3 regions of the Halomonas sp. SIMBA_159 genome follow, and region 2 is predicted to be linked to each of the others. Evidence: predicted binding sites of a transcription regulator. Region 2 holds the regulator's gene; each other region holds the start of a gene.
What was found. Region 2 encodes FliA, which starts transcription of late flagellar genes. Its sites were predicted from a motif close to CTAAAGTTNNNNNNNNNNCNGCCGATA; they were not measured.
Positions count from the first base shown of each region.

Region 1: R0J87_RS04495 (flagellin N-terminal helical domain-containing protein) is a predicted target of FliA. The motif match lies at 1,749-1,775, and genes of this name have one in related genera.
Region 3: R0J87_RS00780 (flagellin N-terminal helical domain-containing protein) is a predicted target of FliA. The motif match lies at 1,379-1,405, and genes of this name have one in related genera.

Region 1 covers NZ_JAWJBT010000005.1:45,713-48,818, forward strand. The annotation lists gene R0J87_RS04495 (flagellin N-terminal helical domain-containing protein) at 136-1,677, opposite strand; gene fliD (flagellar filament capping protein FliD) at 1,983-3,106, opposite strand, start outside.
Region 2 covers NZ_JAWJBT010000011.1:50,062-53,167, forward strand. The annotation lists gene R0J87_RS08690 (hypothetical protein) at 1-411, shown strand, start outside; gene R0J87_RS08695 (flagellar protein FlhE) at 558-917, shown strand; gene R0J87_RS08700 (RNA polymerase sigma factor FliA) at 944-1,645, shown strand; gene R0J87_RS08705 (motility protein A) at 1,685-2,500, shown strand; gene R0J87_RS08710 (OmpA/MotB family protein) at 2,505-3,106, shown strand, end outside.
Region 3 covers NZ_JAWJBT010000001.1:157,284-160,389, reverse strand. The annotation lists gene R0J87_RS00785 (BCCT family transporter) at 1-489, shown strand, start outside; gene R0J87_RS00780 (flagellin N-terminal helical domain-containing protein) at 510-1,331, opposite strand; gene folK (2-amino-4-hydroxy-6-hydroxymethyldihydropteridine diphosphokinase) at 1,457-1,903, opposite strand; gene R0J87_RS00770 (SDR family oxidoreductase) at 2,216-2,974, shown strand; gene ybiO (mechanosensitive channel protein) at 3,030-3,106, opposite strand, start outside.

The DNA of each region.
Region 1 (3,106 bases), on a different contig from region 2:
ATCTGGGTTTATTTTCTAGCAGAATCGCCAGCCCTGCTGCTGGAATAGCGTTCAATTAACCATTTTGTTCTTTTATTTGCAAAAAAACAGGCCCCATATGGGGCCTGATGTGGTGCAGCCGGAAATACTAGCGCATTATCCGAGAAGAGATAGAACGTTCTGTGGCAGCTGGTTAGCCTGTGCCAGCACCGATGTGCCCGCCTGCTGCAGGATCTGGGCGCGTGTCATGTTAGCCACTTCTACAGCGTAGTCAGCATCTTCGATGCGCGAACGTGCTGCCGCTAGGTTCGTTTCATTGGTGCTCAAGTTGGTGATGGCATCTTCGAAACGGTTTTGTACGGCACCCAACTCGGAGCGTAGACTATCTACCTGATTCAAGGCTGCGTCTAGAGAAGCAAGCGGGTCAGCGTTTAGCTTGTCACCAAGCGTGACAACACCGGTACTTTCATCTACTGTTGCAGCAAAGTAAACATCTTGGCCGTCAACTGAGCCTTTAACAACGTACCCACCGTCTTCATCGGTGAATACTTCTGGACTTGTACCAACTGCATCTGCACTAAGACCACTAGTATCGATTGCAACAGACGGCGTCGGATCGGTCACTTCGTCCAGATCTGATGACAGTGCATCCGCATTAGTAAAGTCTGCAGCGCTTGATGCCGCAGTCGATGAGTCATAGCTAACTTGACCATAAGTGCTAGAATCAGCATCAAAGTCCACAGTTGCCGTGTAGTAAGCAGTGCCCACCTGAACATAGAACGAGCCAGCAGCGTTAACGGAGAGACTTGGGGAAGCCGCAGCATTGGAATCTGTAGCGTTGACGTCTGCTGGGTCTATAGTACGACCACCACCGATAGAAATACCGTCTGTAGCGGCAGTTACATCGCCACCTGTCGCGCCTGAAGCAGTGCTCGAGTCGTAGGTGAATGCGCCAGATGTGCTGTTGTAATTCAGCGTGTATAGCTCATCAGAAGCAGTTGGGCTTGCACTGAAAGAGGCATAAGTAACGTCAGGGTTAGTGTTACTAGCGAAGTAATAGACCGACTGACCACCCGCCGCATCTTCAAAGGAGACATCTTCGATATTCAAAGACGCAGGTACTGTTTCAGTGACCGGACTAGCAGACAAACCGCTGGTATTCAGCGATTTGTTAGTTAAATCGAAGTTACCAAGGTTAAGTGTTGTCGAGTTGATTTCTTTGAGGTTGACGGTAATTTGCTCGCCATCGTTCGCACCGACTTGGATCTGAAGGCCTTGGTCAGAAGCTAGAACGCTAACTCCGTTGAAGCTAGTTTCGCTGGAAATACGGTCAATTTCAGCCAGACGCTGCGTCACTTCGTCCTGGATGGACTGGAGGTCATTTGCTGTGTTTGTACCGTTTTGTGCCTGCACAGACAGCTCACGAATACGCTGTAAGTTGTCGTTAACTTGGTTTAGCGAGCCCTCAGCGGTTTGTGCCAACGAAATACCGTCATTAGCATTACGCTGCGCCTGTGCAAGACCAGTAATCTGAGAAGTCATACGGTTGGCAATAGCTTGGCCAGCCGCATCATCTTTAGCACTATTGATGCGCAGGCCAGAGCTCAAACGCTCCATTGAGGTTTGCAGAGCATTCTGCGACTCGCGCAGGTTCTGCTGACCGATCATCGAGGTGATGTTGGTATTGATCACTGACATGGTGATTCTCCTTGCGTGTGAACTGGCCGTCAGGCCTGCTTTTCGGCGACATGGTGCGCCGTTATATTAATTAACGGCTATACGAGGAGAATCTTTAGAGAGGCTGACAAAAAATCGTGTAATTTTTGGTAACTGGGTGGTAACTTTTGACACTCGGTGAAATCGGTCGCGAGCTAAAGCTGCCTCCCACCACAGTCGTCACCATCACCTATTTTGGCTGGTTTGCACCTGCTCTTGCCATCTTCACCTTGGCTCAGAAGTGAAAAAGCCCCCTTGTGAAGGGAGCTTGCGGCGATTGGTAGCGGCTATTTCTTACGACCTAGCTGATAATCCAACGCTTCGAATTGCTGGGTGAGATAGCTGCTCATGCTGTTCATTTGCGCAATCATAGCGTCCAGCTGGCTGAATTGAGCCCGATAGCGACTAATAGTCCTCTCGATGGTCACCTCCATACGCTCAAAACGCTCATCCAGGCTTTTTACGCGACTTTCAGCACCATTGATAGCGAGCTTCACCAAGCCATTGTTACCAAGCATTTGCTCTACGGTGGACATAAGTTTTCCTGCCAGCCCATTACCTGTCGCATCACCTGCAAAAAAGTCGCTCAGCGCCTGAGATTTGTTCGCTACCAAGTCGCTCAATTTGGCATCATCCACTTCTAACGTGCCATCACGCTGGAGCGTGATACCCAACTGGCTCAAGGTAGATAACTCCCCCCCCTCTACACTGCTTGTCAATACGCTACGTATACGGCTTTCGATAGTGCGCAAGGTATTATCCCCCACTAACTCACCGGGAGCCTCAGAATCACCACTAAAACTGGAGAGCTTGCCAATAGTACCTTTTAACTCATTGAACGCTTTGACGAAGCCAGTAGCTGCTTCACGCCGTTTTAACGTATCTCTTTCTACATTGATGGTACTGTTAGCCGTTTCGCCATCGGCGATGCTCAGCTCTGCCAGGTTCAGCGTCACTCCTTGAATGGCGCCTTCGATTTGGTTCTTGGCACTGCTGATAGCAATACCGTTGACTGTGAGTGCGGCGTCCTCACCTGCCCGCTTGGTAGCGGCATCTTCCGCAAAAGGACCTGCTACCGTTGCCGTCGGATCTTGACTGGTATCGACAAAGCTAAAGCTGGCAATAGAGGCATTCGCACCGGTATTTTTAGAGCTGAGCGCCAACCGATAGCCTTGTCCATCGTTGATGATGGTGGCGTTGACGCCCGCGTCTTTGTCGGCGTTGATGGCATCGCGTATCGCGGAAAGGCTGCTGCCGGGGGCGATATCGATATCGACGGAGTCGGCATCGCCAAACGCCAGCCGTAGCGTCGTTGCGCCCTGGAGGTCTAGCGCGGCGTCTTGGTCAGTCACCCGGGTCGAGGCCAGCGTGCCGGAGGTGGCTAACTGCGATACCTCTACTCGATAGCTAC
Region 2 (3,106 bases):
CCCGCCACAGTGACACCACCGCGTCCACAAACGCCGCTGGTGGTGGTTGGGCTGCCTCATACGGGGACTGCCCAGGAGGATAAAGTGCGCGGGCGCTTGGGGCAGTGGTCTGCATTGGGTCGCCAGTGGGCCGGAGACCCTCAGGATTGGAAAATTCAGGTCGTCATTGCAGACACGCCTTCGCTGGCCACGCTGGCGAAAAAGCATGCCCGTTGGGCGCTGTGGGTTAGTAGCGATGCCGATGCCTTTGCCACCATGTATCGCGTACTGCGCCAAGTGAAAGAAAACGGCGGCCCTAAACGGCTGCTGGCCCTACACGAGCCACATCTACCGCGTCAGGGTCTGCTCGAGAACTTGCGCGATGCCGCCGGCCACTATTTAGACATTGAGCTCCTGCTGCTGGCGCGCTAGCTATCGGTGCTTAGCTGTCAGCAAGGGAGAATAATGCACATAGGTACCAACGTATGATGCCGTTTGCCTTACAGACGTTGATAAAAATCGTAAAGTTGCTGACAGTAAAAAGGGCGGCTCGCGTCACTTTCGCGCTGAGTATTGCCATGACAGCGCTTGGCGTACAGGCGGCTCCAGGCAGTTGGAGTAGCCAAGTACCAGGAGTCATGGTGGCAATGAGTGACCGTACCAGCAACAGCCAGGCGATCTCGCCACCCGCCGGCGTTGCGCTTAATCATGCGACGCTATCGCGAATTCAATGGCGTTTTGAGTCACCGCCCAGCACCCCCGTCAACGCATGGCTGTGTCATCCTGAGCGCTGTGTGGCACTGTCGGGGATGCGTGGAAGTACCACGGCCCTGGAAGGAATGTTGGCGAACGCGCCGCTGCACTTTCGGTTTGCGCTGTCGCCTGGCCAACGCCCGGTGCGCGTACAGGGGTTACAGGTGATAGTGAACTATCAGTAAAGGTCGTTTAGCCGCGAGGCACGAGGATGTATACAGCACAAGGCAGGATCAAACAGAGTGAGCTGTTAACGCAATACATGCCACTGGTGAGACGTCAGGCCTTAACGCTGCAGGTAAGGTTGCCCGCGAGTATTGAACTTGATGATCTGATCCAGGCAGGAATGGTGGGGCTGCTGGAAGCGCTTGGCCGCTTTGATGCCGCTCAGGGCGCAACGTTTGCCACCTTTGCGAGTCAGCGGATTCGTGGCGCCATGATGGATGAGCTGCGTACCCGTGACTGGTTACCCCGCAGCGTGCGTCGCTCCGCACGGGCGGTGGATGATGCGGTACGGCGTTTGGAGCAACGATTCGGGCGCCCGCCAGAAGAGGGCGAGGTAGCACGTGAGTTGGAAATGCCGCTGAATGAGTATCAGCAGTTGCTTAACGATACCAACAGCGGCCAGCTGTTGCCGTTTGAAGAGCTGGTGGCTGATGGTGGTGAGCCCGCTGGAGAAGACGCGGGTAATCGCCTCTTTGACCAGCTACTGGATGCCCAGCAGCGGCAAACGTTGATCGAAGCCATTGAGGCACTGCCCGAGCGTGAAAAGTTGCTCATGGCCTTGTATTACCAAGAAGAGATGAACTTAAAAGAAGTAGGTGCTGTGTTAGGCGTCACCGAGTCACGGGTATCTCAACTGCACAGCCAGGCCGTTAGCCGTCTGCGTGCCCGTTTGCATGAACACGATTAATCCGTTGATTAACTATCCACAACCGGCAAGGAGCCGTTGATGAACCCATCTACGCTGATCGGTATCTTCGCCAGCATGTTGCTGCTGGTAAGCGTGCTGTTCTTTACCGCTGAGTCGCCCGAAAGCTTTATTAATTTACCCGGGCTCGCCATCGTCATCACGGGCACCCTCGCGGCGACATTTATCAGCTATCCGCTTAAAGAAGTGCTGCGCGTTGTACGTTTGGTGGGGTTGGTGTTTCGCCGCGAAAACACCTACGTACGTGACGACATCAACGAGCTGGTCTCCATGTCTCGGCTGTGGTTCAAAGGCGATGTACGTGCGGTCGAGCGCGAGCTTGAGCATACCCGCAATCCGTTTTTGCGCACCGGTATCCAATTGGTGATCGCCAACACCAAAGAGGATGAAATTTTTGACATGCTGCGCTGGCGCATTGCGCGACTGAAAGCCCGCGAGCATGCGGAAGCACAGATTTTTCGCACCATGGCAACCTATGCGCCGGCCTTTGGCATGATTGGCACGCTTGTGGGGCTCGTCAACATGTTGGAAGTGATGGATGCAGGCGACCTGCAGGTGATCGGGCCGCGAATGGCGGTGGCGCTCTTGACCACGTTCTACGGCATTTTGCTGGCTAATCTGGTCTTTAAGCCGATTGCGGTCAAGCTGGAGCGGCGTACCGAAGAGCGACTGATTACCATGAACATGGTGCTCGAAGGCATCTCACTAATTACCAAGCGCCGTCTGCCCTCGTTTATTGAAGAGACGCTGAACTCCTTTGTGGCCAACTATCACGATGAAATTCGCGATGACCGCGTGAAGCCGCGGCCTGATGTTGGCTCTGCACTAAAAGGGTAGCGCCATGCTGGATCGGGATTCACGTCATGCCCTCGAGCTGCCCGCTGCCGCCATCGAGAGCGATGAAAGCTGGTTAACCAGCTACTTGGATGTCCTCACACTGCTGATTACGCTGTTTGTGCTGCTGTTAGCGCTGACCCCCTCAGGCGATGGTGAAGGCCGTGCCAGCGACGCGATGGGAGTGGCCAGCGCGGCAACCTCATTGCCACTGGCCAGCTTAGCGACCGGTATTCACCCCCGTCACGATGGCTTGCAGCCGCACATGGCGAGGCTGGATATCCCCGGTGTCAGCGTCTCCCAGGGGCAAGAGGGCGTGACGCTGCGCATCGATGATAGCCTTTTGTTTCCCAGCGGGAACGATGTGCTAACGCCCCAGGGGCAAGTTGTGTTAGAACGACTCTCCTCAGTACTAGAGACCTTTGATGGCCAAATTTCCGTTGAAGGCCATACCGATAATATGCCCATTGCGACGGCACGGTTTCCATCGAACTGGGAACTCTCGGTAGGGCGTGCCATTGCGGTCGTGCGCCAATTAGAGCGGCAAGGCATTGCCATTTCACGTATGCGGGCGGTTGGCTATGCCGACACCCAACCCATGGAAAGTAA
Region 3 (3,106 bases), on a different contig from region 2:
GAAATGATTCTGGCGGTTGCCGTACTCGCTCCGATTGCCACTACCGTATGGTTTACGCTACTGGGCGGCTCCGGCATTTACTATCAGTTGACCGGGGTAATTGACCTGACCGAAGCGCTCAATAACTTCCAGTTTGACGTGGCGACCCTCACGGTGGCTCAAGCGCTGCCCGGCGGCACCTGGATGGCACTGGCGATTCTGCTGCTGACCACGATTTTTGTGGCCACCACCGGCGACTCCATGAGCTACGCGATTGCCGTTGTCGGCGCAGGCCATGATGACCCTAGCCCTTACATGCGCGCTTTTTGGGGCATTGCGATGGCCCTGATGGCGGCCGTGCTGCTGTATATGGGCGCAGGTCAAATTGGCGCGCTGCAGCAGTTTATCGTGATCACCGCGATCCCGGTGTCGCTGATTCTGCTGCCCTCGCTGTGGAACGGCCCGCAGGCGGCTTACGCCATGGCGCGTGAACAAGGCATCATCGACTAACGGTGATGGGCGGCTTCTAACTACAGCCCTTCCAACAGCCGCAGAATCATCTGCGGCTGTTGGTTCACCCGGGTCAGCATCGCGATGCCCACCTGCTGAAGCAGTTGGGCGCGAATAAGGTTGGAGACTTCTTGCGCATAGTCGGCGTCTTGAATACGCGACTGGGCAGCAGAGGTGTTAATGATGTTGGTGTTAAGCCCGTCAATGACGCTCTCGAAGCGGTTCTGCACCGCCCCTAAATAGCTGCGCTGGCGGTCGACCTGCTTCATGGCTTCATCCACGACATCCATCGGCTTGGGCGTGGCCGAGCCATCATCTAATACGCTGAAGTTATCCAACCCCAGCGCCTGACGCCCAATCGCCGAAAAGCTCACGCCAATCACATCCCCGGCGTTGGCCCCTACCTGAATATTGAGCGTTTTATCGCTCTCGATCAGCTGAATGCCGTTAAAGTTGCTCTGCTCAGCGACGCGGTCAATCTCTTCCAACCGTTGGTCGATCTCTAACTGAATAGACGCCCGATCTTCTGAGGAATTGGTGCCGTTGAGCGCCTGAACGCTGAGTTCGCGGATACGCTGCAAACTATCGTTGATCAGGTCCAACGACCCTTCGGCGGTTTGCACCATAGAGATACCGTCGTTGGTATTGCGGATCGCCTGGTTCATACCGCGAATTTGTGCGCCCATGCGATTGGCAATCGCCTGGCCTGCCGGGTCATCCTTGGCGCTATTAATACGCAGCCCAGACGACAGACGCTCCATAGAGGTCTGCATCGCTTGCTGGCTACTGCGTAGATTATTCATCACCAGTAGCGACGTAATATTAGTCGCAAGGCTGAGCACGGGCGTGACCTCGGAAGTGAACGCAAACAGTGCGGGGCTAGCGTAAATATCGGCCTGCTTCCAGTAAACGTGAGCCTTTGCCTATCTTATATTTTCACCCTAGCCGCCAAGCTGTCACCCAGCGGCTAAGGCAGTGTGCTTGCACTAAGAGAGCGGCCGCTAACGGCTAAGACCTCATCCACCGGCCTGCGGACGTAATCATGCTGATAGTAGCCCTCATCAATCACCTCACCATCCCATGCGACGATGTCTAAATCCATGGTGCGTGGACCGGATTTGATCGGCCCGCGAACACGGCCAAGTCGGTGCTCCACCTCTTTTAGGTAGGCCTTAAAAGCGTCACGCTCCAGCGTCGTACGCACCAGCAGCGCGGCATTCAGAAAGTCGGGCTGGTGCTGAAAGCCTACCGGCGCGGTACGCACTGCCTCTGATCTGGCCAGCAGCCCACATTCACTGTTTAAGATCTCAAGCGCTCGGGCAAAGTGATGTTCTGGCTCGATGTTTGTGCCCAGCGAGATCACGCACTCGTGTTGGACCGGTGCTGGCGTTGCATGTGACGACATTGAAGGCATAGCGACATCCCAGAGTAAGAGACAAGCATTCTGATAACGTTTTCAATAACAGCCGTGACGTTCCGTGAGGGGCGCTGATCCGCTAAAGCCGTCAAAATGATGTTTGCTAAGGCCTCAGCTTGTGAAGAGCTCGGCTTGCGAAAAACACAGCCTGTGGAAACAAAAGCGGACCGCCCACGGACAGAGTAGCTCGCTGGCTATTTTGTTCAAGCTCTGTACAAGTTATTGACAAACGCTGCGCTCACGCAGAGAGTCTTGCTTATCGCGAAATAACCAAGCATCACCCCACCTACCGACTGCGAGGGAAACACCATGCCAACACCTGCTGCACTTGTAACGGGCGGCGCTACACGCCTGGGCCGCTACTTTGCTGAAGCACTCGCCGATAAAGGCTTTGATATTGCCCTGCATGTGAATAGCTCCCGAGGGGAAGCCGAGGAAGTGGCCGCGGTCATTCGCGCCAAGGGACGTGAGTGTGAAATTTTGCCCTGCAACTTTTTAGAGGATTCTCTGGAAACGTTAGTAACACGGGCTAAAACGCGCTTTCCTGGTTTGAACGTGCTGTTAAATAGCGCTTCTGCCTATGAGCCGGCCCCCATTGCGGGCACCGATATGTCCATGCTGGAAACCCAGTTTAGGGTCAATATGTTTACGCCGCTGCTGCTGACACGGCACTTTGCAGAAGCGGTGGAGAACGGTCAGGTCATTAATATCATTGATAACAAAGTGGCCTACCACCAGTACCCCTATGCGGCTTATTTGTTATCGAAAAAAAGCCTAGCGGAAATGACGCGTATGGCCGCGCTTGAATTTGCACCGCGCCTGCGGATTAACGGTATTGCGCCGGGTGTTGTGCTGCCTGCTTCACAGCGTACCAGCGACTATATTCAGTGGCGTATTGAGGGCATTCCGGTGGATCATCAGGGCAACCCTGCCCATCTTGTACAAGCTTTGCACTATTTGTTGGATAACGACTTTGTCGCAGGACAAATTCTGTTCGTGGACGGCGGTGAGTCGATCAACCTTGAGGGGCGTCACTCCGAAAACTACCCTGGTGAGCGACACAGCTAACCCAACGTAATGAGGCCGCCCGAAGGCGGCCTCATAGGTTCACTTAAGCGAACGCTTAGGTTTCATCCACATCATCATGATCTGGCTTGTGATGATCCGGTTCATGCTCCAGTGCGGATTCGCTACGCTCCG